DNA from 3 places in the Bradyrhizobium sp. LeoB3 genome. Region 2 is predicted to be linked to each of the others. Evidence: predicted binding sites of a transcription regulator. Region 2 holds the regulator's gene; each other region holds the start of a gene.
What was found. Region 2 encodes PhoB, which activates phosphate uptake and scavenging genes when phosphate is short. Its sites were predicted from a motif close to TGTCATNNANCTGTCAT; they were not measured.
Positions count from the first base shown of each region.

Region 1: ACZXDY_RS15225 (DUF2794 domain-containing protein) is a predicted target of PhoB. The motif match lies at 4,123-4,139, and genes of this name have one in related genera.
Region 3: ACZXDY_RS14665 (RNA degradosome polyphosphate kinase) is a predicted target of PhoB. The motif match lies at 4,593-4,609, and genes of this name have one in related genera.

Region 1 is NZ_JBVBEF010000018.1:77,420-87,106, reverse strand. It holds gene acnA (aconitate hydratase AcnA) at 67-2,787, shown strand; gene ACZXDY_RS15230 (DUF1223 domain-containing protein) at 2,948-3,706, shown strand; gene ACZXDY_RS15225 (DUF2794 domain-containing protein) at 4,151-4,522, shown strand; gene ACZXDY_RS15220 (N-acetyltransferase family protein) at 4,644-5,189, opposite strand; gene ACZXDY_RS15215 (Bax inhibitor-1/YccA family protein) at 5,384-6,175, opposite strand; gene ACZXDY_RS15210 (ABC transporter permease) at 6,414-8,984, opposite strand; gene ACZXDY_RS15205 (ABC transporter ATP-binding protein) at 8,981-9,687, opposite strand, start outside.
Region 2 is NZ_JBVBEF010000037.1:64,465-74,151, reverse strand. It holds gene ACZXDY_RS23165 (acetylornithine transaminase) at 1-356, opposite strand, end outside; gene ACZXDY_RS23160 (GcrA family cell cycle regulator) at 854-1,369, shown strand; gene phoB (phosphate regulon transcriptional regulator PhoB) at 1,490-2,197, opposite strand; gene phoU (phosphate signaling complex protein PhoU) at 2,314-3,030, opposite strand; gene pstB (phosphate ABC transporter ATP-binding protein PstB) at 3,042-3,863, opposite strand; gene pstA (phosphate ABC transporter permease PstA) at 3,860-4,705, opposite strand; gene pstC (phosphate ABC transporter permease subunit PstC) at 4,707-5,696, opposite strand; gene pstS (phosphate ABC transporter substrate-binding protein PstS) at 5,898-6,908, opposite strand; gene ACZXDY_RS23125 (ATP-binding protein) at 7,052-8,350, opposite strand; gene ACZXDY_RS23120 (lysylphosphatidylglycerol synthase domain-containing protein) at 8,383-9,438, opposite strand.
Region 3 is NZ_JBVBEF010000017.1:67,142-76,828, reverse strand. It holds gene ACZXDY_RS14675 (TerC family protein) at 1-581, shown strand, start outside; gene ppx (exopolyphosphatase) at 712-2,214, opposite strand; gene ACZXDY_RS14665 (RNA degradosome polyphosphate kinase) at 2,339-4,519, opposite strand; gene ACZXDY_RS14660 (P-loop NTPase family protein) at 4,648-5,325, opposite strand; gene ACZXDY_RS14655 (CDP-alcohol phosphatidyltransferase family protein) at 5,412-5,954, opposite strand; gene purM (phosphoribosylformylglycinamidine cyclo-ligase) at 6,114-7,187, shown strand; gene purN (phosphoribosylglycinamide formyltransferase) at 7,184-7,837, shown strand; gene ACZXDY_RS14640 (cold-shock protein) at 7,928-8,131, opposite strand; gene ACZXDY_RS14635 (hypothetical protein) at 8,431-8,727, opposite strand; gene ACZXDY_RS14630 (autotransporter outer membrane beta-barrel domain-containing protein) at 8,726-9,685, shown strand; gene ACZXDY_RS14625 (LysR family transcriptional regulator) at 9,675-9,687, opposite strand, start outside.

The sequences.
Region 1 (9,687 bases), on a different contig from region 2:
GACCTCGCCGCTGCCGGTATAAAAATACCCTTGCCGGGTATAACGGAATAAGTGGGATTTCCTCGCATGACATCGCTCGACAGCTTCAAATGCCGCAAGACCCTCAAGGTCGGTGGCAAGACCTACGTCTATTACAGCCTGCCTACGGCAGAGAAGAACGGTCTGAAGGGCATTTCGAAGCTGCCATACTCGATGAAGGTGCTGCTTGAAAACCTTCTGCGCAACGAGGACGGCCGCACCGTCAAGAAGGAAGATATCGTCGCAGTCAGCAAGTGGCTGAGGAAGCGCAAGCTCGAGCATGAAATCGCCTTCCGCCCCGCGCGCGTGCTGATGCAGGATTTCACGGGTGTTCCGGCCGTGGTCGATCTCGCGGCGATGCGCAACGCGATGCAGAATCTCGGCGGCGACGCGGAGAAGATCAACCCCCTGGTGCCGGTCGACCTCGTCATCGACCACTCCGTGATCGTCAACTTCTTCGGCGACAACAAGGCCTTCGCCAAGAATGTGGTCGAGGAATACAAGCAGAATCAGGAGCGCTACGAGTTCCTGAAATGGGGCCAGAAGGCATTCTCGAACTTCTCGGTGGTGCCGCCTGGTACCGGCATCTGCCACCAGGTCAATCTCGAATATCTGGCCCAGACGGTCTGGACCAAGAAGGAGAAGATGACGGTCGGCAAGAAGACCGGCACCTTCGAGGTCGCCTATCCCGATTCGCTTGTCGGCACTGATTCGCACACCACGATGGTTAACGGCCTTGCCGTGCTCGGCTGGGGCGTCGGCGGCATCGAGGCGGAAGCCTGCATGCTCGGCCAGCCCTTGTCGATGCTGCTGCCCGAAGTGGTCGGCTTCAAGCTCAAGGGCCAGCTCAAGGAAGGTGTCACCGCGACCGACCTGGTGCTGACGGTGACGCAGATGCTGCGCAAGCAGGGCGTCGTCGGCAAGTTCGTCGAGTTCTTCGGCCCCGGCCTCGATTATCTTTCGGTCGCGGACAAGGCGACGATCGGCAACATGGCGCCGGAATACGGCGCGACCTGCGGCTTCTTCCCGGTGGACGCCGCGACCATCGATTATCTCAAGACCTCCGGCCGCAAGGCGGACCGCGTCGCGCTGGTCTCAGCCTACGCCAAGGCGCAGGGCCTGTTCCGCACGGCGAAATCGACCGATCCGGTGTTCACGGAAAAGCTGATTCTCGATCTCAAGGATGTCGTGCCGTCGATGGCCGGGCCGAAGCGCCCAGAGGGCCGCGTCGCCCTTCCTGCGGTCGCGACCGGCTTCGCAACGGCGCTCGCCAGCGAATACAAGAAGGCCGATGATGCGGAGAAGCGCTATCAGGTCGAGGGCCGCAACTTCGATCTCGGCCATGGCGACGTCGTGATCGCGGCGATCACCTCCTGCACCAACACCTCCAATCCGAGCGTCCTGATCGGCGCCGGCCTTTTGGCACGCAACGCGGTCGCCAAGGGCCTGAAGGCGAAGCCTTGGGTGAAGACCTCGCTTGCCCCGGGCAGCCAGGTGGTGGCGGAATATCTCGCCAATTCCGGCCTGCAGGCCGATCTCGACAAGGTCGGCTTCAACCTGGTCGGCTTCGGCTGCACCACCTGCATCGGCAATTCCGGCCCGCTGCCGGAAGAGATTTCGAAATCGATCAACGACAACGGCATCGTCGCCGCCGCCGTGCTGTCGGGCAACCGCAACTTCGAGGGCCGCGTCAGTCCTGACGTGCAGGCGAACTATCTCGCCTCGCCGCCGCTGGTCGTCGCGCACGCGCTGGCGGGCACCGTGACCAAGGATCTCGCGGTCGAGCCGATCGGCGACGGCAAGGACGGCAAGCCGGTTTACCTGAAGGACATCTGGCCGACCGCGAAGGAAATCAACGCCTTCATGAAGAAGTTCGTCACCGCGTCGATCTTCAAGAAGAAATACGCCGACGTGTTCAAGGGCGATACCAACTGGCGCAAGATCAAGACGGTCGAGAGCGAGACCTATCGCTGGAACATGAGCTCGACCTATGTGCAGAACCCGCCCTATTTCGAGGGCATGAAGAAGGAGCCCGAGCCGATCACCGACATCGTCGAGGCGCGGATCCTCGCCATGTTCGGCGACAAGATCACGACCGACCACATCTCGCCGGCCGGCTCGATAAAGCTGACGTCGCCAGCCGGTAAATTCCTGAGCGAGCATCAGGTGCGGCCCGCCGACTTCAACCAGTATGGTACGCGGCGCGGCAACCATGAGGTCATGATGCGCGGCACCTTTGCCAACATCCGCATCAAGAACTTCATGCTCAAGGGCGCCGACGGCAACATTCCGGAAGGCGGAAACACCAAGCACTGGCCCGACGGCGAGCAGATGTCGATCTACGATGCCGCGATGAAGTACCAAGCGGAAGGCGTGCCGCTGGTGGTGTTCGCCGGCGCCGAGTACGGCAACGGCTCATCGCGCGACTGGGCGGCCAAGGGCACCCGCCTGCTCGGTGTTCGCGCGGTGATCTGCCAGAGCTTCGAGCGCATCCATCGCTCCAATCTGGTCGGCATGGGTGTGCTGCCACTCACCTTCGAGCCGGGCACGTCATGGCAGTCGCTCGGCATCAAGGGCGACGAGAAGGTCACGATTCGTGGCTTGCAGGGCGATTTGAAGCCCCGCCAGATGCTGACGGCGGACGTCACCTCCAGCGATGGCAAAGTGCAGCATGTCCCGCTGCTTTGCCGCATCGATACGCTCGATGAGCTCGATTATTATCGCAACGGCGGCATCCTGCACTACGTGTTGCGCAAGCTCGCGGCCTAACGCGGATTTGTGATCGGTGCCTCACTGCTACGTGAATGGCTAGGAAAATGCGGGCGGCCTATGAAAAAGGCCGCTTTCGCACGTCAGGGGCATACTCTTCAGGGTCGTCTCTCATGTCCCGTACAATTACGGATGGAAATCATCACGATCGGTTCTCAGAATGACAGCGATGATGGCCTATAATCGTCTTTCGCTTTGGTCCGGCGCGCTCAGTGTTTGCGCCATTATCGCGATCATCCGACCGGCCCACGCCGATCCCCGTGCGGTCGTCGAGCTCTTCACCTCACAGGGTTGTTCGTCCTGCCCGCCGGCCGACAAAATCATCGGCGAACTCGCCAAGGACCCGAATGTCATCGCGCTCAGCATGCCGATCGACTACTGGGATTATCTCGGCTGGAAGGACACGCTGGCTGATTCGCGCTTCAGCGCGCGCCAGAAAGCCTATTCGCATGTGCGCGGCGACCGCGACGTCTATACGCCGCAAGTCATCGTTAACGGCTCGGCGAAGGTGATCGGCAGCGATCGCGTCGGCATCGAGACTGCGATCAAGGATACCGCGACCGAGGGCGTGATGTCGGTGCCGGTGACGATGTCGCTGTCCGGCAGGCAGATCAATGTCTCGGTGGCGGCCAGCAATGGGCCGCGCGTCAAGCATGGCGAAGTCTGGATTTGCTCGATCTCCAAGGCGGTGCCGATCTCGATCGGGCGCGGCGAGAATCGCGGGCAAGAGATCACCTACCACAACGTGGTGCGTAACCTGTTGAAGGTCGGCGACTGGAATGGCAGCGCGGGAAGCTGGACCGTGCCGATCGAGAACATCTCGCGTGAAGGCGTCGACGCCGCCGTCGTCTATGTCCAGGACGGCAATCGCGACAAGCCGGGCCCGATGCTCGGTGCGGCCATGACGCCGCTGCGGTAAGGTCTAAATCAAACCCGCCACATCCTGTCATTCTGGGCGCGCATCGCGCGAACCCGGAGTCTCTCGCCATCAACCTCCAGATTCCGGGTTCACGCTGTCGCGTGCCCGGAATGACGTGTCGTGAGGGACCCCAAAAAAGAAAAGGACCAACTCTCGTTGGCCCAGTCAAAAGGGAGTTAACTCCCCTGCGAACAGGCCCGGTCCCGACGGCCCCGGGGGGCTGGGGGCTGAGGAATCCGGAACCGAAAGAACCGGGCCAACGCAGGATTTCCTTTTCGCAGGGCAGCGGGGCGGGCGGTGGGCGGAAGTGGGGCAGCAATAAGATTCTTTCTAACGATACTGTGACTCCTGGAAAATCTTCCCATTCGTCGCACGGCGGCTCTGAACCCTTGCGGCGCTGCCCGGTTAGCGCAATCATGTCAGCCGCATGACAGGAGGCGCTTGATGATATCGATATCGGAGGACACCGATCCAAGCGGGCTTCGCGCGGCGGCGCGGCCCGTCGCTGCCAGCCCGCTACAGAACCGCGTCACGTTCAATCGTCTCGAACTCAATCGCATCCTCAATCTCTATGGCCGTATGGTCGCCGACGGCGAGTGGCGCGATTACGCGATCGACTTCCTGAAAGATCGCGCCGTATTCTCGGTGTTCCGCCGCTCCTCCGAAGTCCCGATCTATCGAATCGAAAAGGACCCGCGGCTCGCCCGCAAGCAGGGCATGTACAGCGTGATCTCGGCGACCGGCCTGATCCTGCGCCGCGGCCATGAGCTGGAGCGCGTGCTGCTCGTGATCGACCGCAAGCTGGCGGTTGTTTAAGGCCGCGGCGTCCGTCATTCCGGGGCGCGAAGCGAACCCGGAGTCTCGTGCGGCAAATTGCGCTCTCACCAACCTCTGGATTCCGGGTTCGCGCTTACGCGCGCCCCGGAATGACAGAGAATTAACGCCGGCCCGGATCGTCGGTCGGCACCGTGGTGGCGCCGTCGCCGAGCGCGCGCTGCATCATCACCGTGTCGAGCCAGCGGCCGAATTTGAGGCCGACGCTCGGATGGGTTCCGATCAGCGTGAAGCCAGTCTTGAGGTGAACGCCGATTGACCCGGCGTTGGCGGAGTCTCCGATCACCGCGATCATCTGCCGGTAGCCGCGCGCCTCGCATTCGCTGATCAGCCGCTGCAGCAGTTGCAGGCCGATGCCACGGCGGTGGATCGAGGGATCCAGATAGATCGAATTCTCCACCGTGAAGCGATAGGCCGGACGCGGGCGGTAGGCCCCGGCATAGGCATAGCCGACCACGCGTCCGTCAAGGAAGGCGACGAAATAGGGAAAGCCGCCATCCGTCAGCGCCCTGAAGCGGCGCGTCATCTCCGCGAGGTCCGGCGGGACCAGCTCGAACGTCGCGGTGCCGAAGCGCACCGCGTGCTCGTAAATTGCAGTGACGGAGGGAAGGTCGGCCTCAGTGGCGGGCCTGATCTCGACGGCGGACATGGCGGCAAGATAGCAGCAGGTTTCCCGGGAGCAACGCACTCCTTATCTGTCATGGCCGGGCTTGACCCGGCCATCCACGCCTTTCTCGCCAAGGGTGGATGCTCGGGAACGAGCCCGGGTAGGGGACTGAGCGCGCAAACGAAAAGCCCCGGCGGTGAGGCCGGGGCTTCGATCGTTGGTACTGCCGGAGGCGCTTAGTCGCGCTGTCCGAGGAGCTGCAGGAGCAGCGTGAACAGGTTGATGAAGTTCAGGTAGAGCGAGAGTGCGCCGGTAATCGCCGCACGCTCGGCAATCGCGCCACCCTGCGAGGCGTAGCCGTAGATGTAGTCGTTCTTCAGCCGCTGGGTATCCCAAGCGGTGAGGCCCGCGAACACCAGCACGCCGACCACCGAAACGATGAACTGCAGCGCCGAGCTCGCCAGGAACAGGTTGACCAGGCTGGCGATAATGATGCCGATCAGGCCCATGAACAGGAACGAGCCCATGCCGCTCATGTCACGCTTGGTGGTGTAGCCGTAGAGGCTGAGCGCACCAAAGGTCGCCGCGGTGATGAAGAACACCCGCACGATCGAGGTGTGCGTATACACCAGGAAGATCGACGACAGCGAGAGGCCCATCAGCGCCGAGAACACCCAGAACAGGAGCTGAGCAGTCGCGGGCTGCAGCCGGTTAATGCCGGCCGAGATCACGAACACCATCACCAGCGGTGCGAGGATGAACAGCCACTTCAGCGGGCTGACGAACATCGCATAGCCGAACTGCGTCAGATAGGCGTTGCCGAACTTTGCGACGGCTGCGGACGGATCCGCCGTCACCGCCGCCATATAGACGCCGAGCGCGGCCAGGCCCGTGATCGCTAGGCCGATCGACATGTAGTTGTAGATGCGCAGCATGTAGGCGCGCAGACCGGCGTCGACCGTCGCAGTGTCAATGCGACCGGCGGCCCGGCCGAAGGGAGAGGCATAGTTACGGTCTAGGTCCGACATGGTCGAATTCCCGTGGTTGTTCCGGTCGCAAGGGATTTGCGGGACCGAGTATAATCTATCTCAGATAGCGCGGCCTGCGGACATTAAAATCCGTGTCATCAAACCGCCCATCCGACCCAAGGCGTATGTGGGAAACTAACACAACCGCCGCAAGCTTCCACGCGCGGCTGAATGTCGCTCTGGCCCTTATTTCAAGGCAAAACCGGTGTTAACCGGCCTCGTTCCCCGCTTCAAATTGTCACAAATTCCGCAACACGGCGGCGGGCTTCTGGTTCAAGGCCAGCAGCGTGCCGGCCAGCCCGAGCCCGACCGTGACGATCAGGGCCGCGACCACCACCGCCGCAGCGCTGCCGGCCTCCCAGACGAAACTCAGCGTCATCAGCCGGGTGACGATCAGCCAGGCGGCGATCGAGCCGGCGAATACGCCGAACAGCGCGGTGGCGAAGCCGATCATGAGATATTCGAGCGCATAGGCGCCCAGCAGGCGGGCGCGGGTGGCGCCGAGCGTCTTCAGGATCACCGCGTCATAGACGCGGTGGCGGTGGCCGGCGGCGAGCGCGCCGCCCAGCACCAGGATGGCCGAGATCAGCGTCACCGCGCTGGCGCCGCGGATCGCCAGCACGAGATTGGTGACGACGCTGCCGATGGTCTCCAGCGCCTCACGGACCCGGACGCTCGTCACCATCGGGAAAGCGTCGGAGACCTGCTTGATGATGCGGGCGTCATCGGAAGGGGACGGATGCGCCTCCGTCAGGGTCGCCACATGGCTGTGCGGGGCGCCCTTGAAGGCGTTGGGCGAAAACACCAGCACGAAATTGATGCCGAGCCCCTGCCAGTCGATGTTGCGGAGATTGGCGATCTTCGCCGAAATGTCGCGGCCGAGCACGTTGACGACGATCTCGTCGCCGATCTTGAGCCTCAGCCCGTCGGCGATCTTCTTCTCCATCGAGACCAGGGGCGGGCCGTGATAGTCGGCGCCCCACCATTCGCCCTCGACGATCTTCGAGCCTTTGGGAACCTCTCCGGTGTAGGTCAGGCCGCGGTCGCTCTGCAGCACCCATTCGGCGTCGACCGATGGTTTCAACTCGTCCGCCTTGACGCCGCGGGCGGCAACGATGCGCCCGCGCAGCATCGGCACGTCCTCGACCGTTCCGTCCGGCGTGGTCTGCTTCAGAAAAGCGCTGAACCGGTCGGCCTCGGTGGAGGGAATATCAATGAAAAAGAACGAGGGGGCGCGGTCGGGCAGCGCGGCGAGGAACTGGCGGCGCAAATTGCCGTCGATCTGGGTGATGGTGACGAGCACGGCGAGCCCGAGGCCGAGCGAAAGCACCACCGATGGCGTCAGCGCGCCGGGCCGGTGGATGTTGGCGACCGCCAGCCGCACCATGGTGACGCGGCTACGCGGCAGCCGGCGCGCCAGCGCCATCAACCCGGCGGCGATCAAACGCAGCAGCACGAAGACTGCGATGGAGGAGGCGACGAACACGGCGGCGATGCGCTTGTCGTAGGAAAGTCCGACCGCAACCGCGATCAATAGCACGATCACCGCGCCCATCAGCGTCAGATAGCTCCAGCGCGGCCGGTGCCATTCGCTGGCGACCGTATCGCGGAACAGCGCCGCCACCGGCACGTCGTGCACCCGGCCGAGCGGCCACAGGCCGAACGCCAGCGCGGTCAGGAGGCCGTAGACGAACGACAATGCAAGTTCATCGGGATGCAGCGCCGGGATCACCGGCAGCGGCAGCAGCTTTCCGAATATGCCGACGATGACGAAGGGCAGGGCCGCGCCGAGCGCCAGCCCGATCACCGAGCCGATGGTGGCGAGCACGATCACCTGTGTCAGATAGATCGTGAAGACGTCGCGGCCGGTGGCGCCAAGCGCCTTGAACGAGGCGATGACGTCGCGCCGGCGATCAATGTGGCTCTTGACGGCGTTGGCGACGCCGACGCCGCCGACCAACAGCGCGGCGAGCCCGACCAGGGTCAGGAACTGAGTGAAGCGATTGATATTGCGTTCGAGTTGCGGCGAGGCGTTGTCGCGGCTGCGGATCTCCCAGCCAGCTTCGGGCAGCGCATTGCGCGCGCCACCGATGAACGTCGTGGTCGCGCGGTCGTCATTGGCGTTGCCCGGCAGCTTCACGCGGTAGATCCAGCGCACCAGGCTGCCGGGCTGCAGCAACCCGGTTGCGCGCAGGCCCGCCTCGCTGACAAGGAAGCGGGGGCCCAGGCCAACGCCGCCGACGAGCTTGTCCGGCTCGGCCTCGACCACGCTGCGGATCTGGAACGTCGCGCCGCCGATGCTGACGTCGTCACCGAGCTTCAGATCAAGCCTCGCCAGCAAGGTCGAATCGACACCGGCACCGAACACGCCGTTGCGTTCGGCGAAGAGGTCGGAGACCGGCATCTTTGGATTGAGCGTCAGTTCGCCGAGCAGGGGATAAGACCCGTCGACGGCCTTGAGTTCGACCAGCGCCAGCGTGCCCGCCGGATTGCGCGCCATCGCGCGCAGCGTTGCGCCGACTGAGACGTCGCCATGTGTGCGCAGGAACGCGATCTCGGCCGGCTTGGCCTCGCGCTGCATCAGGGAAAAGCTGACGTCGCCGCCAAGCAGCGAGCGGCCCTCGCGTGTCAGCCCTTCGCTCAGGCTCGCCGCCACCGAGCCGACGCCGGCGATGGCCATCACGCCGAGCGCGATGCAGGCGATGAAGACATAGAAGCCGCGCAGGCCGCCGCGCAACTCGCGCAGCGCATAGCGTAGAGCAAGCGACGGTGCGCGGCTCGTCGTGGCAGCTTCGACAGCAATGCTCATGTTGCGGACTGTCCGTCGATCCGTCCCGAGCGCAGCCGCACCACGCGGTCGCAGCGCTGCGCCAGCGAAGAATCATGGGTGACAAGCACCAGCGTCATCCCGCGCTCGGCATGTTTGGTGAACAGCAGGTCGACGATCTGCTTGCCCGTTGCCTCATCGAGATTGCCGGTCGGCTCGTCCGCGACCAGGATCGCAGGATCGGGCGCCAGCGCACGCGCGAGCGCCACGCGCTGCTGCTCGCCGCCAGAGAGTTGCGTCGGATAGTGGTGCAGCCGGTGGCCGAGGCCGACCGATGTCAGTTCCGTGGCGGCGCGTTCGGCAGCGTCGGGATTGCCGGCAAGTTCGAGCGGCACCGCGACATTTTCCAGCGCCGTCATGGTGGGGATCAAGTGGAACGACTGGAAGACGATACCGACCTGGCGCCCGCGGAAACGCGCCAGCGCGTCCTCATCCAGCGTATTGAACGGCGTGCCGTTGACCACTACCTCGCCGCTGTCGGGACGTTCCAATCCCGCCATCACCATCAACAGCGTCGACTTGCCCGAGCCTGACGGCCCGATCAGTCCGATCGCTTCCCCCGATGCCACACGAAGGCTGATATCTTTCAGGATATGAACCCGGGCTGCACCGGTGCCGAGCGAGAGGTTGACGTTGGAAATGGAAATGGTCTCCGGCGCAACGCCGGAAAGCGAAGAGGATTCTA
Region 2 (9,687 bases):
CCCTTCGAGAAGTGATAGTGACGCACGACCTTGATCACGCCCTCCATCGCTTCCGCGCCGGAATTGCAGAAGAACACGAAGTCCGCAAAACTCTGCTCGCACAGCCGCGCGGCAAGCTTCTCGCCGTCCGGGCTCTTGAACAGGTTCGACATGTGCCAGAGCTTCGTCGCCTGTTCCTGCAGCGCCTTCACCAGATCCGGATGGGCATGGCCGAGCGCGTTCACCGCGACGCCGGAGGTGAAGTCGAGATAACGCTCGCCTTTGGTCGAGATCAGCCAACAGCCTTCGCCGCGTTCGAAGCCGAGATCGGCCCTGGCAAAAACGGGAAGCAGATGCGACGTGGCGCGGTCGGTCATGGCGATCACTGAAGGGTTCAGACAAGCCTTTCAGACAAGCCCCGGCGGCGTGCAGCGATGCAGACACGCGGCTGAAGCTCATCCAGCGAAAACAAAACGTGCCGCCTTTGCAGGGCGGCACGTAAAGGCATTCTATGCGCGCGGCAGGTGCTGTCAATCTCCACGAAGCCGCCAGGCTGCGCGGCAAAGTACCGGTAATCCGCAGTTTTCCGGTGTGGTGGAAAGCCCGATTGCAATCCCTAAATGTCGGAACATGTGGACGCATAGGCGCGGACTCTTGCGCCAGAGTCACGCCATATTGTAGCGTTTGGCCTGTCGGGTACGACATCTCGTGCGGCAGTTTTGATCCCTTAGAGTCCTTTGTGTGCGGCGTACACGTTCGGGTGCGGTTTTCGTGCCCGGCGAGCCTTAAGGGATTCTGCCCGCAGGGATTTTTGAGATTAGGCATCGCAGCGCTGTCCCAGGATCGGCCGGCGCAACGCGAAGGGAAAGATGCGATGACGGTATTGACCTGGTCCGACGAACGCGTCGAGCAGTTGAAAAAGCTCTGGGAAGGTGGCCTCTCGGCCAGCCAGATCGCTGCGGAACTGGGCAACGTGACCCGCAATGCGGTGATCGGCAAGGTGCACCGGCTTGGCCTCTCGGGCCGCGCCAAGAGTCCTGCTGCAGCCGCGCCGCGGCAGCGCAAGGCGCGTCCGGCACAGCCGATGATGCGCGTGGCGCGTCCGGTCTCCCGCGGCAACACCGCGCTCGCCCACGCCTTCGAGGTGGAGGTGGAAGCGGACCCTATCGCCTACGACAATGTGGTGCCGATGAGCCAGCGGCTGTCGCTGCTCGAATTGAACGAGGCCACCTGCCACTGGCCGGTCGGCGATCCCTCGAGCCCGGAATTCTTCTTCTGCGGCGGCAAGGCGCTTCCCGGCCTGCCCTATTGCGCGCACCACTCCCGCATCGCCTACCAGCCGGCGGCTGACCGCCGCCGTCCGACGGTCAAGCCGTCACAAGGCAAGTAAGCCGACGACAGATCGTAGCCGGGGTGGAGCGCAGCGCAACCCGGGAACGCTGTATCGGCAGGTCCAAATTTCCCCGGGCTACGCTTCGCTGCACCCGGGCTACGGATTGAGGTCGCCGGTTTACGACTGCTCGGCCTTCGCGAAGCGATCATCGAGCGCGTAGCCCGCGCCGCGGACGGTGCGGATCGGGTCCTGCTCGCGGCCGGGATTGAGCAATTTGCGCAGGCGGCCGATGTGAACGTCGACGGTGCGCTCGTCGATATAGATGTCGCGGCCCCAAACGCTGTCGAGCAGCTGCTCGCGGCTGAACACGCGGCCGGGATGCTCCAGGAAGAACTCCAGCAGGCGATATTCGGTCGGGCCGAGATCGATCGGGCGGCCCGAGCGCGCGACGCGGCGCTTCTCGCGGTCGAGTTCGATGTCGCCATAGGTGAGCACGGTGGCGAGCCGCTCCGGGCTTGCCCGGCGCAACAGGCCCTTCACCCGCGCGAGCAGTTCAGGCACCGAGAACGGCTTGACGATGTAGTCGTCGGCACCGGTCGCCAGCCCCCTCACGCGCTCGCTTTCCTCGCCGCGCGCGGTCAGCATGATGATCGGGAGCTGCTTGGTCTCCGGCCGCGCCCGCAGACGGCGGCACAGCTCGATGCCGGAGAGTCCCGGCAGCATCCAGTCGAGCACGACAAGGTCGGGAATACGTTCCTTGAGCCTTGTGTCCGCATCGTCTCCACGGGCGACCGTTTCGACATCATAGCCTTCTGCATCGAGATTGTAGCGCAACAGCGTCGTCAGCGCTTCTTCGTCTTCGACCACCAGAATGCGTGCGCTCATCGGCTTGGCTTCTCCTATAGCGGGATGACTCTCTGCTTGAATCGTCATCCCACTCTTCCTTTGATGTTTGAGCAGGATCTTGGCGGAAAGCCGGCGTCGACTTTCCGGATGTTGCTCTAGTTGCCCGGAACGGTCGTGGCGAACGTCGTCATATCCCCCTTCGGCCGCTTGTCGGTGATCTGCTGACCCTCGATCATGTAGAAGACCGTTTCCGCGATGTTGGTGGCGTGGTCGCCGATCCGCTCGATGTTCTTGGCGCAGAACATCAGGTGGATGCAGAACGAGATGTTGCGCGGATCTTCCATCATGTAGGTGAGGAGCTCGCGGAACAGCGAGGTGCAGATCGCGTCCACCTCCTCGTCGCTCTTCCAGACGTTCATCGCCGCCGGCAGATCGTGCGCGGCATAGGCGTCGAGCACGGACTTGACCTGCGACAGCACGAGGTCGGTCATGTGCTCCAGGCCGCGGATCAGCTTCAGCGGCTGGAAGTCGTTCTCCAGCGCGGCGACGCGCTTGCCCATGTTCTTGGCGAGGTCGCCGATCCGCTCGAGGTCGGTCGCCACCCGCATCGCGCCGACGATCTCGCGCAGGTCGACAGCCATCGGCTGGCGGCGGGCGATCGTCAGCACGGCGCGCTCCTCGATCACGCGCTGCAGGCTGTCGATTTCGATGTCGGAAGCGACGACACGCTTGCCGAGCGCGACGTCGCGGCGGATCAGCGCATCGACGGATTCGGTGATCATCCGTTCGACCAGCCCGCCCATCTCTGCGACCAGACGGGTCAGTTCCTGAAGATCGCTGTCGAATGCCTTGGCGGTATGTTCAGAAGCCATGATGTCCCTCCTCAACCAAACCGGCCGGTGATGTAGTCTTGGGTACGTCGATCGCTCGGCGAGGTGAAGATCTTGCTGGTGTCGTCGAACTCGATCAGTTCGCCCAGATACATGAACGCGGTCTTGTCGGAGACGCGCGCCGCCTGCTGCATGTTATGCGTGACGATCGCGATCGTGTAGTCCTCCGACAATTCCTGGATCAATTCCTCGACCTTGGCGGTCGAGATCGGATCGAGCGCCGAGCAGGGCTCGTCGAACAGGATAACTTCGGGCCGCACCGCAACCGTGCGGGCGATGCAGAGGCGCTGCTGCTGGCCGCCGGAGAGGCTCAGGCCGGAGGCGTTGAGCTTGTCCTTGACCTCGTTCCACAGCGCGCCGCCGCGCAGCGCTTTCTCGACGCGGCCGTCCATTTCAGATTTCGAGATCTTCTCGTAAAGGCGGATGCCGAAGGCGATGTTCTCATAGATCGTCATCGGGAACGGCGTCGGCTTCTGGAACACCATTCCGATCCGCGCCCGCAGCAGGTTGAGGTCGAGCTTGGGGTCGAGGATGTTGGTCTGGTCCAGCATCAACTGGCCGGTGGCGCGCTGGCCGGGATACAGGTCGTACATCCGGTTGAAGATCCGGAGCAGGGTCGACTTGCCGCAGCCGGACGGGCCGATAAAGGCGGTGACGCGGTTGGTGCCGAGCGTCAGGTTGATGTTCTTCAACGCATGGTGCTCGCCGTAATAGAAGTTGAGGCTGCGTGCAGTCACCTTTGGCGCCGCTTCCGGCAGCGACTTCTGGGGAATGGCCGCGCTCGGGCTGGTCGTCGATACGGACAGATCGGTCATTTTGCGCTCCTTTCGGCGCCGAGGATGCGCGCGCCGATGTTGAGCGCGAGCACGGTCAAGGTGATAAGCAAGGCCCCGCTCCAGGCGAGCTCCTTCCAATAGGCGTAGGGGCTCTGCACGAAGTTGTTGATGGTCACCGGCAGGTTCGCCATCGTCTTGGTCAGGTTCAGGCTGAAGAACTGATTGGACAGCGCGGTGAACAACAGCGGGGCGGTCTCACCGGCGACGCGGGCGGTCGCCAGCAGCACGCCCGTGATCAGGCCGGAGCGCGCCGCGCGATAGGCGATCCGCTTGATCACCAGCGAGCGCGGAAGGCCAAGCGCGGAGGCCGCCTCCCGCAGCGGGTTGGGGACGAGCAGCAGCATGTCCTCGGTGGTGCGGAGCACAACCGGGATGACGATCACCGCCAGCGCCAGGCAGCCGGCCAGCGCGGAGAAGCCGCCCATCGGCACGACAACCGCGCCATAGATGAACAGGCCGATGATGATCGACGGCGCGCTCAAGAGGATGTCGTTGATGAAGCGGATCACCGAGGTGAGCCGGTCATGCTTGCCGTATTCGGCCAGATAGGTGCCCGCGAACAGGCCGAGCGGCGCACCGATGCCGACGCCGATCACGGTCATGATCACCGAGCCGACAATCGCGTTCAACAGACCGCCATCGGTGGAGCCGGGCGGCGGCGTGTTCTTGGTGAAGACGTCGAGGCTGAGGCCGGCGAGACCGTTGTAGAACAACGTGAACAGGATCAGCGCCAGCCAGGTCACCCCAAACGCGGCGGCGGCGATGCAAAGCCCGCGGATGATGATGTCGTTGCGGCGGCGTGCTTTGTAAATCGGGTTCATGTCAGTTCCCCGCCTTCCTTTCCAGACGCATCAGCATCAGTCGCGCGCAGGCGAGAACAATGAATGTCAGCACGAACAGCAAGAGGCCGAGCAGGATCAGACCCGACTGGTGCAATCCGTCACTCTCGGCGAATTCGCTGGCGATCGCCGCCGAGATCGTCGTGCCCGGCGCGAAGATCGAGGAGGAGATGCGGAACGAATTGCCGATGATGAAGGTCACTGCCATGGTCTCGCCGAGGGCGCGGCCGAGCGCCAGCATGATGCCGCCGATGACGCCGACGCGGGTGTAGGGGATCACGACGTTGCGGACGACTTCCCAGGTGGTGCAGCCGACCCCGTAGGCCGCCTCCTTCAGGACCGGCGGCACCGTCTTGAACACGTCGACCGAGATCGCCGTGATGAAGGGCAGCACCATGATCGCCAGGATCAGCGCGGCGTTAAACAGGCTGAGATAGGATGGCGGGCCTGCGAATATCGCACCCAGCACCGGCACGCCGTCGAACACGCGGATCATGAACGGCTGGAAGGTGTTGGCGAGGAACGGGCCCAGCACGAAGAAGCCCCACATTCCGTAAATGATCGAGGGGATGCCGGCGAGCAGTTCGATCGCGATGCCGATCGGGCGGCGCAGCCATTGTGGGCAGAGCTCGGTGAGGAAGATCGCAATGCCGATGCCAACTGGAATGGCAATCATCATCGCGATGACAGAGGTGATCAGCGTGCCGTAGATCGGCCCGAGCGCGCCGAGCACCGGCGGGTCTGCCGAAGGCGCCCAGCGCTGGGTCCACAGGAACGAGAAGCCGTATTCCTTCATTGCCGGCCAGGCGCCGGCGATCAGCGAAAGGATGATACCGCCTAGGATCAGGAGCACCGAAATCGCGCAGGCGCGGGTGATCCAGTAGAAGGTGATGTCACCGAGTTTGAAGGCGCTGAGGGCCCTGGCACGATCGTAAGGTCCGGAGGCTGCCATTACGTCGCTTTGAACGGCCATGTCTGCCACGCCAATCCCCTGTGTTTACTCGATCGCAACTTACTGCGCGACCCGTCCTGAACGTTTTCCCGCATCGTCGCAGGATGCACCCCGTCGGGCGTAGACCCGGAATCCACAGCTTCGGTTGCGAAGCGATGGATTCCGGTTTCTCGACTTTGTCGCGCCCGCAGAGGACAGGGCGCGACGCTCGCTATGCGAGGCTCAGCTCTTGATGTCCGACGACCAGGTCTTCTCGATCAGCTTGACGACCGGCTCCGGCATCGGGATGTAGTCGAGCTCTTCGGCCGCCTTGCCACCCTTCTCGAACGACCACTTGAAGAACTTGATGGCTTCGGCCGAGGCCGCCTTATCCGTCGGCTCCTTGTGCATCAGGATGAAGGTCGCCGCGGTGATCGGCCAGGACGCATCGCCCGGCTGGTCGGTCAGGATCACGTAGTAGCCCGGAGCCTTGGCCCAGTCCGCGTTGGAAGCAGCGGCCTGGAACGCAGCAATGGTCGGCTGCACGGTCTTGCCGGCCTTGTTGACCATCGCCGCATAGGTCAGCTTGTTCTGCTTGGCGTAGGCGTATTCGACATAGCCGATGGCGTTCTTGGTCTGGCTGATGTTGCCCGCAACACCCTCGTTGCCCTTGGCGCCAACGCCAACCGGCCACTCGACCGCGGTGCCCGAGCCGACCTTGGACTTCCAATCGGCATTCGACTTGGAGAGGAAGTCGGTGAAGTTGAAGGTGGTGCCCGAACCATCCGAGCGGCGCACGACGGTGATGGCGTCGGAGGGCAGCTTCAGCTTCGGATTGAGCTTGGCGATCGCCGCATCGTCCCACTTGGTGATCTTGCCGAGATAGATGTTGCCGAGCACTTCGCCCGACAGCACCAGCTCGCCCGGCTTGATGCCTTCGAGGTTCACGACCGGCACGATCGCGCCCATCACCATCGGCCACTGGACGAGTCCGTCCTTCTCGAGCTGCTCGGCCTTCAGCGGCGCATCGGTGGCACCGAAGGTCACGGTCTTGGCCTGGATCTGCTTGATGCCGGCGCCGGAGCCGATCGACTGATAATTCAGCCCGTTGCCCGTTTCCTTCTTATAGGCGTCCGCCCATTTGGAATAGATCGGGAACGGAAATGTCGCGCCTGCGCCAGTGATATCGGCCGCAAAGGCCGACGTCGAAACGGCCACCAAGCCGGCAGCGACGATTGTCCTAAAGAAATTCATGGGGTGGTCTCCAATCCTGTGAGCGAAGCGCCGGATGCGCCCGATCGCGCTCACGCCGGTCCGTTTAGGAGCGGTCGATGCTCGTTTTACGAAGGTTGGATGACAGTTGGATGACACATTCAAGCAATTGAAATTGCTTGATTTTATGCCGCCGCAGGGGTCTTCACCTGGGGAAAACAGGCGGTAAAAGTGGCGCCGTTTTTCGGCACGCTTTCGATCAAAAGACGGCCGCGATGACGGTTAAGAATATGTTTCACCAAGGATAATCCAAGCCCGGTTCCGCCCTGGAGGCGGCTGTCGCCGACGTCGACCCGGTAGAAGCGCTCGGTCAGCCGCGGCAGGTGTTCCGGGGCGATGCCGGGACCGAAATCCCGCACCAGGACCCGGATCTCCGGGGCGCCCTCGCCGGAGGCGGCCTCCTTCAGCGAGACGATCACCCGGCCGCCGGAGGCGCCGTATTTCAGGGCATTCTCGATCAGGTTCTCGAACAGCCGCAACAGCTCCTCGCGGTCGCCCGCGATCATGACCGGCGTCTCGGGAAGCTGGATCTCGATCACGACCTGCCGCTCGCGCGCCAGCGGCTCCAGACCGTCGGCGACCTGGCGGATGATCGGGATCAGGTCGACGCAGGTGTCGGGGCGGACATGGGCCGAGAGCTCGACCCGTGACAGCGACAACAGATCGTCGATCAGCCGCGCCATCCGCGTAGCCTGGGTATGCATGATGCCAAGGAAGCGCTCCCGCGCCCGCGGATCGTCCCTGGCCGGCCCCTGCAGGGTATCGATGAAGCCCGACAGCGCCGCGAGCGGCGTCCGCAATTCGTGGCTGGCATTGGCGACGAAGTCGGCGCGCATTTCCTCGACCCGTCGCAGCGGCGTCAGGTCGTGGAAGGTCATCAGCATGCATTTGTCGGTGCCGCCGAACAGGGTCGGCACCGGCACCGGCGTGATCACCAATTCCATCCAGCGATCGACCGGGACATGGTCGAGATAGGTGGCGCGCCGCGGCTCGGTGGTGGCGATCGCCTCGCGCAGCGCGGTGATGATCTCCGGCGAGCGCAGCGCGAACTGGGCCAGCTCGTTCTTGCGCAGCGCCGGCGCCAACTGGGCCGCCGCGGCATTGAGATGAATGACGCGGCCGGCGCGGTCGAGCAGCACGGCCGGGTCCGGCATGCCGGCGACGACGGCGGCAACCGCCCCGTTCTCGACCGGGTTGACGCTGCGGGTGTCCTCGCGAGAGGCCGCCACGTCATGCAGGCGCCAGGGCACCAGCGCCGCGGCGGCGATGCAGAGGAACACCGCAAAGGCGCGGATCAGCGAGAGCTCATCGAGCGCGACCAGCACGCTGAGCGCCAGCCCCGCCGCAAGCAGGACAATGGCCGAGTGCCGCAGCCGGTCAGGCCACGGCGAGAAAAAGGAGGAAGAGGATTCGTGAAGGGCCATTGAGCCGGCTTCTTCCTGTTCAGGCGGCGGCGTCAGGCGCTGGTGTCTCCGCGCTCGCGGACATAAACGGCCTCATGCCGCGGTTTGGCGTCGGAGCCAGCTCCCAAATGGCGCAGGCGCTTGATTCGCGCTCCAAGGATAAGCTCCCGAAACGTCAGCAAGATTACAGATATGACAAAAGGTGAAATATAGTAGAGCATCCGGAACAAAAGCATCCCGCCGAGCAGGTCCTCGCGGTCCATCTGCCAGAGGCCGACCAGCATGGCGGCGTCGAATACGCCGAGGCCACCGGGCGAGTGGCTGGCAAAGCCCAGCAGCGTCGCCGAGACGAAGATGACGGCCACCACGACAAAGCCGAGATTGGGCTCGTCCGGCACCAGCACGTACATCGCCAGGGCGCAGAACCCGAGGTCGATGATGCCGATGCAGATCTGCAAGAGCGTCAGCGGGCCGCCCGGCAGCGTCACTGTCCAGGGCCCGCGCCCGACCACCCGCGGCTGGGTCCAGACCCAGACCACATAGGCCACCAGCGCGACGATGATGGTGAATGCCGCGACCCGATTGAGCCAGGGTGGAAGCTGATCGATCGAGGCGGCGGCTTCCGGATGATAGGCAATCCCGATGCCGAGCACGGCGGCATTGCCGAGCCAGAAGGTCAACCCGGCCAGGAAGCAGATCTTGGCGACGTCGATCGCGTTCAGCCCCCAGGCCGAATAGATGCGGTAGCGTACCGCCCCGCCGGTGAAGACGCTGGCGCCGACATTGTGCCCGATCGAATAGGAGGTGAAGGCGGCGAGCGCATTGATGCGGTAGGGAACATGGCTGTGGCCGATCGCGCGCACCGCGAACAGGTCGTAGAAGGTCAGCGTGAAATAGCCGGCCGCCACGAACAGCGCCGCCAGGGCGATCTGGCGCGGCTCGGTACTCTTGATAGCCTCGAGCACCTCGTTGGTGTCGATGCCGCGCAGCATGTGATAGAGCACGTAGCACGCGATCGCGATGACCGTGATGCTAATCGCAACGCCCAATTTGTGCAGGACCTGCTTCTGGCGCAGAAACGCGATCGCCCTGCGGATTGCTTCCAGCATCTAGACCTCGAATTGCGATCCTGCGACGACGGCTATCGGGCGAACCCCGCCGACGCTCCGCTGTTCCCTCCCGCCTGTCGTAGCGCGTTTCGGGTCGAAGTGGAATTCGTCTGGCGACGATAAAACGCGCATCTTCAACACATTAGGGGGAGTTCATGACAGCAGGTGCACAGTTTTGCTGCATTCTCTCCGATCCTACAAGGAGTTGACACGTAGGCGCGGGCCATGGCCAGCCCGGCACCGATGCGA
Region 3 (9,687 bases), on a different contig from region 2:
CCTTGATGGAATTCCCCTACCTCAAGCTCGTTGGCGGGTTGGCGCTGATCGTGATCGCGGCAAAGCTGCTCGTTCCCGAACATGATGACGAGGACAGCGTGGATGCCGCCGCGCATCTGTGGGCGGCGGTGCAGATCGTCGTCGTCGCCGACATCGTCATGAGCCTCGACAACGTGATCGCGGTTGCCGCCGCTGCCAATGGCAGCGTGCCGCTTCTGGTGCTCGGCCTTGCGATCAGCGTGCCCCTGATCGTCGCGGGCGCGGCGTTGATCATGGCGCTGCTCAGCAAGCTGCCGGTGCTGGTCTGGGCCGGCGCGGCCCTGCTCGGGTGGATCGCCGGCGATGTGATCGCGACCGATCCGGCGGTCGATCCGAAGCTCGATGCGCTGTTTGCCGGTCCGGTCGGCAACACGCTCGATTCCTGGCTGGGCACGCTCGGCATCGGTCCGCATTTTGCCGGCGGCGGCCACGGCGGCGAGATCGCGCTGGCGCTGCTTGGCGTCATCGTGGTGCTGGTCGTCGGATCGATCTGGCGCCGGCGCGCGCTGCATCACGCCGAGCGGGCCGCCAAGGCGGCCTGAAAGGCTCGATGTTAAGGCTCGATGAGATGAAGTCGAATTGTATCCGCTATGGGTGCTGCCTCTTCACCTCTCCCTTCGGGAGAGGTGAACTTGCGGCCCCAGGCTGATTCAACCAAATGACATCATGCTCTCAGCGCCGTACGATCGAACCGGTGCGTCCGACCAGACGCGCCAGTTGCTTGAAGCGGCTGCCGACGCGGTCGGCGACGAGATCGACCATCCGGTGCTCGAACACCAGCATGAGTTTGCGTCCGTCGGTGCGGAAATGGGTTGCCGGCAGCACGCCGGGCCGTGCCGCCGAGATCAGGTGCGCGACGCGAAACGCGGCGCCAAGCAGGCGCGCGCGTTCGAGCATCGTGTGCGGCACCATCTCCTGGACGATTTCCGGCGGTTCGTTCTCCAGGCTCAGGCCGGCGTAGCGGTAGAACACCGAGAGCGCGACGAAGGTGCGGCCCTGATGGGTGATGGAGCCGAAATTGCCGTTGGTGATGAGGCTGAGCGTTTCCTCGCCGCGGTGATCGGGATGCACCCGCCAGCCGATATCAGACAACAGGCAGGCGGCATGACGCAGCCTGCGGTCCTCGTCGGTCTCGCGCAGCTTCACGACGCGCACCAGCCGATCGGTCCAGGCGATCAGTTCCTCCGCGTGGCGTGCCGATCGCGAGAGCAGGCCGTTCATGGTCTGCGCTGCGCAGATCAGGCCATCCTTGGCGCGCTCGGCTGGCGGCAGCATTTCGTAGAACAGGCCTTCGCGCACGCCGAAGGTGGAGAACACGATCGTCTTCGGCTTTGCCACCCGGATGATGTATTCAAGAACGAGCGCGGCGTAGGTGAGCAGCGGCCGGCGGGCGTCGGCCACAGCCTCGATATTGGCGAGCAAATTGGCGGCCGCCAGCCGGCGCAAGCGCTGCGCGAAATCGAGCGCGTCAGCGGCGGGAATCGAATAGCCGTGCATCACCTTGAGCGGATAGCCGCTCTGGATGATGTGAATGCGCGCCAGCGCGCGCCAGGTGCCGCCGACCGCGTAGAAATTGCGGCCGCGGCCGGCCTTGAGCTGCGGAACCTCGGACAGTTCGTTGCGGACGATGCGCTCGGCGCGTTTCAGCGATTTGTGCGAGAGGTCCTGCAGCGCGAGGCTGCCGAGCGGCAGCGTCACGCCGCTGTGGACGCGATTGCCCTTGACGTCGATCAGTTCGACCGAGCCGCCGCCGAGATCGCCGACGATGCCGTCGGGCTTGTGCACGCCGGAGACGACGCCCAGGGCGGAGAGCTTGGCTTCCCGTGGACCCGATAGAATTTCGATCCGCGTTCCGCAGATGCGCTCGGCCTCGGCGATGAAATCGGCACCGTTCCTGGCGTCGCGACAGGCGGCCGTCGCGATCGCATAGACGCGGCCGACCCTCTGGATCCGGCACAGCGCGCGAAACCGCCGCAGCGCCGTCAGCGCTTTTGCGACCGCATCCTCGGCAAGAAGGCCGGTGCTCTGCACCTCGCGGCCGAGACCGCACAGCGCCTTCTCGTTGAACAGCGTTGTGAGGTTACGCGACAGCGACTCGTAGATCACGAGACGCACCGAGTTGGAGCCAATATCGATGACAGCGACGCTGGTAGCGCGCTTGCGCGGTCGCTTCACCGGAAAGTCCCCTTGTGGTGGCTAGAGCATTTTCGGTTCTGATTGAATCAGAACCGAAGCTCTAGATTGTTGTTTTGACGTGTTTTCTTCACGCGAACCGGTGTCCACTTCGCTCGAAAACGCTCTAGCGCTCGCTGCGGCGAGTGAGACGGCGCGGCGAAGATTCCTTGAGAGACTTTCCACGGCCCGACAGACTCGGATTCGTCATGAAGTAATTATGAAGGTTGAAAGGCTCTTCGCCTTTCGCGGCCTTCATACGCGTTGACGATCCATCGGGCAACAATCGCCAGCTCTGCTCCGTATCCTTCAGATTCGCGACCATGATCTGTTCGAGAACCTGCTGATGAACCGTGGGATTTTGCAGCGGGCAGAGCACCTCGACACGGCGGTCGAGGTTCCGCGGCATCATGTCGGCAGAGGAGATATACACAGCCGCTTTCGCGCTGGGCAGCCCATATCCCATGCCGAAGCAATAGATTCGGCCGTGTTCCAGGAAGCGGCCGATCACCGATTTGACGCGGATGTTCTCGGAAAGTCCTGATAACCCCGGCCTGAGGCAGCAGATGCCGCGCACCACGAGCTCGATCGGCACTCCCGCCTGCGATGCTTCATAGAGCGCGTCGATGATGTCGGGGTCGACGAGCGAGTTCATCTTCATCCAGATCGCGGCAGGCCGGCCATGACGCGCGTGACCGATCTCGCCCTGGATGTGCTCGATGACGCGCTTGCGCAGCGTGAGCGGCGACACCGCCATCTTTTCGATGTCGCTCGGCTCGGCATAGCCGGTGACGTAGTTGAACACGCGCGCGGCGTCGCGGCCGATGACCGGATCGCAGGTGAAGTAGGAGAGATCGGTGTAGATGCGCGCGGTCACCGGATGGTAGTTGCCGGTGCCGGTGTGGACGTAAGTGGTAAGATTGCTGCCCTCGCGGCGCACCACCATCGACAACTTGGCGTGGGTCTTGAGCTCGATGAAGCCGTAGACCACCTGCACGCCGGCGCGTTCGAGGTCGCGCGCCCAGCGGATGTTGGCTTCCTCGTCGAAGCGGGCCTTCAGCTCGATCAGCGCCGTGACCGACTTGCCGGCCTCAGCCGCTTCCGCGAGCGCGCGCACGATCGGTGAATTCTGCGAGGTGCGATAGAGCGTCTGCTTGATGGCGACGACCTCGGGATCGCGTGCGGCCTGCTGCAGGAACTGCACCACGACGTCGAAGGATTCGTAGGGGTGGTGGACGATCAGGTCCTTCTGGCGGATCGCGGCAAAGATATCGCCGCCATGGTCGCGCACCCGTTCCGGATGGCGCGGCACATAGGGGGTGAATTCGAGATCGGGCCGGTCGAGCCGGGTGAGTTGCGACAGCTCGTTCATGGCCAGCACGCCGTCGACCAGGAAAACCTCGTCGTCGGCGGCGTTGAGTGCGTGCTGCACGAACAGGCGCAGCTCCTCCGGCATCTTGGCCTCGATCTCCAGCCGGATCACCGATCCGCGCCGGCGTCGCTTCAACGCGGTCTCGAACGTGCGGACGAGGTCTTCGGCTTCTTCCTCGATTTCGATTTCGGAGTCGCGGATGACGCGGAAGGCGCCCTGGCCCATGACCGTGTAGCCCGGGAACAGACGTCCGATGAAGAGGCCGGTGGCCTGCTCCAATGTGATCAGGCGCAGCCGGCCCTCACTGGGGATGCGGATGAAGCGGTCAATCTTGCCGGGCATGCGGATCAGCGCGTTCATCGCCTTGCCGTCGGAGATCCGGGACAATTGCAGCGCCACCGTGAAGCCGAGGTTGGGAATGAACGGGAAGGGATGTGCCGGATCGATCGCGAGCGGTGTCAGCAGCGGGAAGATGCTGTGGAGGAAATGATCCTCGATCCAGGCCCGCTCCGTCTTGGTGGCGTCTCGCCCGTCGACGAGCTGGATGCCAACTTCCGAGAGCATCGTGCGCAGGTCGCTCCAGATCGCCTGCTGGTCGGAGGCGAGCCTGGAGACGGTCTGGTTGATCAGGACGAGCTGTTCGGATGGCGTCAGCCCGTCGGGGCTGCGCTCGGGAATGCCTTCACGGACCTGCGCCTTGATACCGGCGACGCGGACCATGAAGAACTCGTCGAGGTTATTGGCTGAAATTGACAGGAATCTCACCCGCTCGAGCGCGGGGTGGCCGGGATTGACGGCCTCTTCCAGCACGCGGCGATTGAAATGCAGCCAGGAAAGCTCGCGGTTGATGAAGCGTTCGGGGCTCGTCGCGACCGCCGGCAGCCCTTCAGCAACCTGTTCTTTCTCTTGTACTTCAATAGGTTGCGCCGATTCCATGAAGTTCTCGATCCATTCGAGTTCAGGCCCAGAGCGACTTAAGCAAATGCAACGTAAACCCTGTGATAAGTGGATGACGTTTCGATGACATTGACGTTCCGGAAGCCCGCGCCGTCAAGTCACAGGGATCAGGCGTTGCGCCACAGTTCCGCTGCCAGCGCCCGCGTCACCGGCCGGCCGAGCCGCAGCGCCTCGCTGTCGAGCAGCTCCACCGCCTGGCGGGCGGCGGCGTAGGAACGCTCGATCCGGCTGGCGAGATAGCTCACCAGTGATTCGTCTACGGTCATCTGTCGGTCCGTGCAGTATTTGACGATCAGGCCGCGAAACAAGAGATCGTCTGGCGGCAACAATGACACGGTCGGTACCGCGCGCAGCCGTGACCGGAGGTCGCGCAATTCGATCTCGAACGCGGACGGCGGAATGCGAGCGGTCATCAGCACGAAGGCTTCGTCCTGGCGGGCAAGATTGAGCAAGTGAAACATCGCGCGCTCGTCGAAGCCGTGCGGGTTCAGGTCTTCGACCACGAGTGCACCCGTCGCAAGGTCCGCCGGCACGGCCTCGGCCGACAGTGCGTGCGCCGCTGTCGAGCGCGCGCCGGCCCGCTCGGCCCAGATCGCGGCGAGGTGGCTTTTGCCCGATCCTTCGGGGCCGACCAGCAGCATGATGCGGTTCGGCCAGTCGGGCCAGCTCTCGATCAGAGCAAGGCCGGCCTCATTCGCCGTTCCCTCCAGGAAGTCGTCGCGGGTCAGGCTCTCCGCATGTGGCAACGCCAACGCAAGCTGACGAGGGTGAACGCTACCTGCCACGCAAAACTCTCCGGGACTTCCGTTCTCTTGACGCGTTTTCTTTACGCGAACCGGTGCCCACTTCGCTCGAAAACGCTCTTTACGCTCTAACGCGCTTCGATCGTGCTCATGTGCCGCACCCACTCCACGAGATAGAGGGAGACGGAAACCAAAGTAAAGATGGTGACAAATCCCATCAGGATCAGATCGTAAGGCCTTGGCTGGAAACCGAAACCGAGCGAGGCCAGCACCAGGGCTGCGAAGGCAACCTGAGCCCCCGTGTTAAGTTTCGAGACCATCAGCGGTTTTATCTCGACCGGCTTGTCGAACAGCCAGGACACAATCACAGCCGCTACGATCATGATGTCGCGCGAGACCACGAGGATGACGAGCCAGCGCGGCACCGCGCCCCAGATCCCGAGCGCGACGTAGATCGACACCAGCAGCGCTTTGTCGGCCAGCGGATCGAGCAGGGCGCCGAGCTCGCTCGTCATGTTGAAGCGCTTGGCGAGGAAACCGTCGACGGCGTCGCTGACGCCAGCAATCACGAAGATCGCAAAGGCGATTTCCATCTGGCTGGAGACGATCGCCCAGACGATGACCGGCACCAGAATGATGCGGCCCAGCGTGATGATATTGGGTATGCTCAACTCGGTCGCTTCCCGGCTACCGGCCTGAATTCACGGAAGATTCGGCCCTTTTGGGGGCTGAGCCGGCTGTTATCTACATAGTATACCGCCTGCCGCCTTGCGAGCCATTGCGCGGGGGCGGAATTCCTCGTAACCAGCCGTCTTCAACTGGAATTTTGCATGACCGAGCGCAAGAACGGCCTCACTTACGCGGATTCCGGCGTCGACATCGATGCCGGCAACCGGCTGGTCGATCTGATCAAGCCGATGGTCCGCGCCACCGCGCGCGCCGGCGCGGACGCCGAGATCGGCGGCTTCGGCGGCCTGTTCGACCTGAAGGCGGCCGGCTTCAAGGATCCCGTGCTGGTGGCCGCGACCGATGGCGTCGGCACCAAGGTCAAGATCGCGATCGAGACCGGGCTGCATGACGGGATCGGCATCGACCTGGTGGCGATGGCGGTCAACGACCTCGTGGTGCAGGGCGCGGAACCGCTGTTCTTCCTCGACTATTTTGCCTGCGGCAAGCTCGACCCGGAGGCGACCGCCGCGATCGTCGCGGGTGTCGCCGAGGGCTGCCGCGAATCCGGCTGCGCGCTGATCGGCGGCGAGACCGCGGAGATGCCGGGGCTCTACAAGGACGGCGATTACGACCTTGCCGGGTTTGCAGTCGGCGCCGCCGAACGCGGGACGCTGTTGCCGCGGCCGGATATCGCCATCGGCGATGCCGTGATCGGCCTTGCTTCCTCCGGCGTTCACTCCAACGGATTTTCGCTGGTGCGCAAGATCGTCGAGCAGTCGCGGGTCAGCTTCGACGCGCCGGCGCCGTTCTCGCCGGTCATGACGCTCGGCGGCGCGCTGCTGGCGCCGACCAAGCTCTATGTCAAATCGTGCCTGCGCGCGATCCGTGAGACCGGGGCGATCAAGGGGCTCGCCCACATCACCGGCGGCGGCTTCACCGACAACATTCCGCGGGTGCTGCCGAAGCATCTGGGCGTCGGTATCGATCTGGCCCGGCTGCCGGTGCTGCCGGTGTTCAAATGGCTGGCGGAAGCGGGCGGCATCGCCGAGCTCGAACTGCTGCGCACCTTCAACTGCGGCATCGGCATGATCGCGATCGTGAAAGCGGATGCGGTCGAGCGCGTCATGGAGGTGTTCACCGAAAGCGGCGAGACCGTGACGCTGCTCGGTGAGGTGATCCACGCGACCGGCGATCATCGCGTCGTCTACAACGGCCATCTCGATCTTTCGCAATGAAGCGCAAAGTCGCCATCCTGATTTCCGGGCGCGGATCGAACATGGTCGCGCTGATCGAGGCCGCGAAGGCGGAAGACTTTCCGGCCGAGATCGTTGTGGTGATCTCCAACCGCGCCGACGCGGCGGGCCTCGCCAAGGCCAGCGCGAGCGGCATTCCGACCATCGTCATCGAGAGCAAGCCGTTCGGCAAGGACCGCGCCGGCTTCGAGGCGATGCTGCAGCGTGCGCTCGACGAGAAGAACGTCGAACTGATCTGCCTCGGCGGCTTCATGCGGCTGTTCACGGCCGAATTCGTGCAGCGCTGGTACGGCAGGATGCTCAACATCCATCCGTCGCTATTGCCGTGCTTCCCTGGCCTCGATCCGCATGGCCAGGCGCTCAAGGCCGGCGTGAAGATCTCGGGCGCAACCGTGCATTTCGTGATCCCGGAGACCGATGCCGGGCCGATCGTGGTGCAGGGCGCGGTGGCGGTGGCCGATGACGATACGCCCGAGACGCTGGCGGCCCGCGTCATCCAGATCGAGCATCAGATCTATCCGGAAGCGCTGCGGCTGCTTGCGGCAGGCCGGCTCAGGCTGGAGGGCGATGTCTGCAAGACGGCGGAGAGCGCAAAGCTATCCGGCACGCTGATTTCGCCCGCGGCGAAATAGTGCAACGCTACATCTGACGCCATAAAGAAATCCCCCCGGGGTGATGCCGGGGGTAGCAATCATGATTGCCTGAGTGGATCGTGATGGAGTCTAGGAGACCTTGAGGTTTTCCGCGGATGCCTTGCCGCGGTTCTCCACAAGGTCGTACTCGATCGTTTGGTTTTCGTTGAGCGTAGAGAGTCCCGCACGCTCAACCGCCGAGATATGGACGAAGACGTCCTTGTCGCCGACGGCCGGCTTGATGAACCCATAACCCTTGGTCGGGTTGAACCACTTGACGGTACCCTTCGGCATCGCCTGTCTCCTCGTCTAGACGTAAAAAAGACGCGGCCACGCTTCGCGCGTGCCACGCCACAAACCGGCTTCCGGCAGTCTGATCAAATTCCGATTCTTAGACTTCAAGGTCACGAAACGCACAGTCGAACGGCCCAATCCGATTGTACCGGTGATTGCAACACGAAAATTGCGGGTTAGCAAGCCTTTGGTGTGCCACGGAAAATCGGTGCTCCGCGGCAACGCCTGTGGCCGATCGACAACAACGTTGCGGCTTCGGGCGAAGTGTGCCGGGCCGCGCGATTGACGCTCCCGGCGAGTTAAGGGCAAATCGGCCGATATCGATCGCTTTTTTCGCATTTTTCAGGTTCGCGTCGTTTGGGAATTAAATACATGCGATGCTGGTGGCGCCCGTCGCGAGCAAGCTCCGCCGGAGGGTGCCGCGGCCTTGCATGGGCGTTTGCGGCCGCGCTTTGCTTGGCCATCGGCACGATCGGTTCGGCGCAGGCGCAATCGCGGCCGCCGACGATGCCCACACCAACCCCGACTCCACCCTCAGCGCCCAGCCCGACGCCGAGCGTAAGTCCGGCGCCGATCCCGTCGCTGACAGCCAGCATGGTTAACGCCGATCTCGCGGCGGGCTCGGCGATAGCCAATCTTGGCAGCAACTTCCTGGAGCGGATCGGCAACCAGGCGACCAGTGGCTTCAACCGGTTATGGCGGACCAACCCCGGTGGAGGAGGTGCCTCCGAGAGCGTCGAGGCGCCGCGCTTTCGCACCTGGGTCGAGGGCTACGGCATCTCCGCGCGCAACGACGCCGTCGGGGATTTCGTCGGCGACCGCCGCAAGACCTGGGGCGGGGTGGCCGGCATCGGGGCGCGGATCGCCCCAGGCATCAATCTCGGTTTCTCCGTCGACCAGAGCCGCACCGACATCGATGTGCCGCTCGCGCTGCAATCGGCCGCCATCGATCTGAGCCAACTCGGTGCCCACGCCACCGTCGACAAGGGGCCGTGGACCTGGGCGATCGCCGTGGTGCACGGCTTCGGCAACATCCGCTCCAGTCGCGATACCGGTCTTGGTTTTGCCACGACGGGTTACAACGCCAAGCTCGATGGCGCGCTGAGCGAGCTCAGCTATTACTGGGACAAGGACCAGAGCCGCATCGTGCCGAAAGCGAGCCTCGAATATGTCCGCGCCAGGACCGGATCATTCCAGGAATTCGGCGGCCTCGATCCCGTTTTTGCCAGCGCCGCCACCGTGGAGCGGATGCGGGTCATGATCGGGGCGGAAGTCGGACACTACTGGATCTTCGACCAGAAGGTGTTGGACCTTTCGGCCTATGGCAAGTTCGTCGACAATGTCGCGCAGAACTTTGGCGATATCACCGTCAGCCTCGGCAGCCAGAGCATCACGCTGCAGGGCATTGCCGAAAGCCAATATGGCGCAGATGCCGGCGCGGCGGCGTCGCTCAACCTGACCAATACCGCGCGGCTCTACCTCAACTACGATGGCAAATTCCGCGCCGCGATGCAGTCGCACCAGGGCACTGTCGGCGTCGAGTTCAAGTGGTAGTC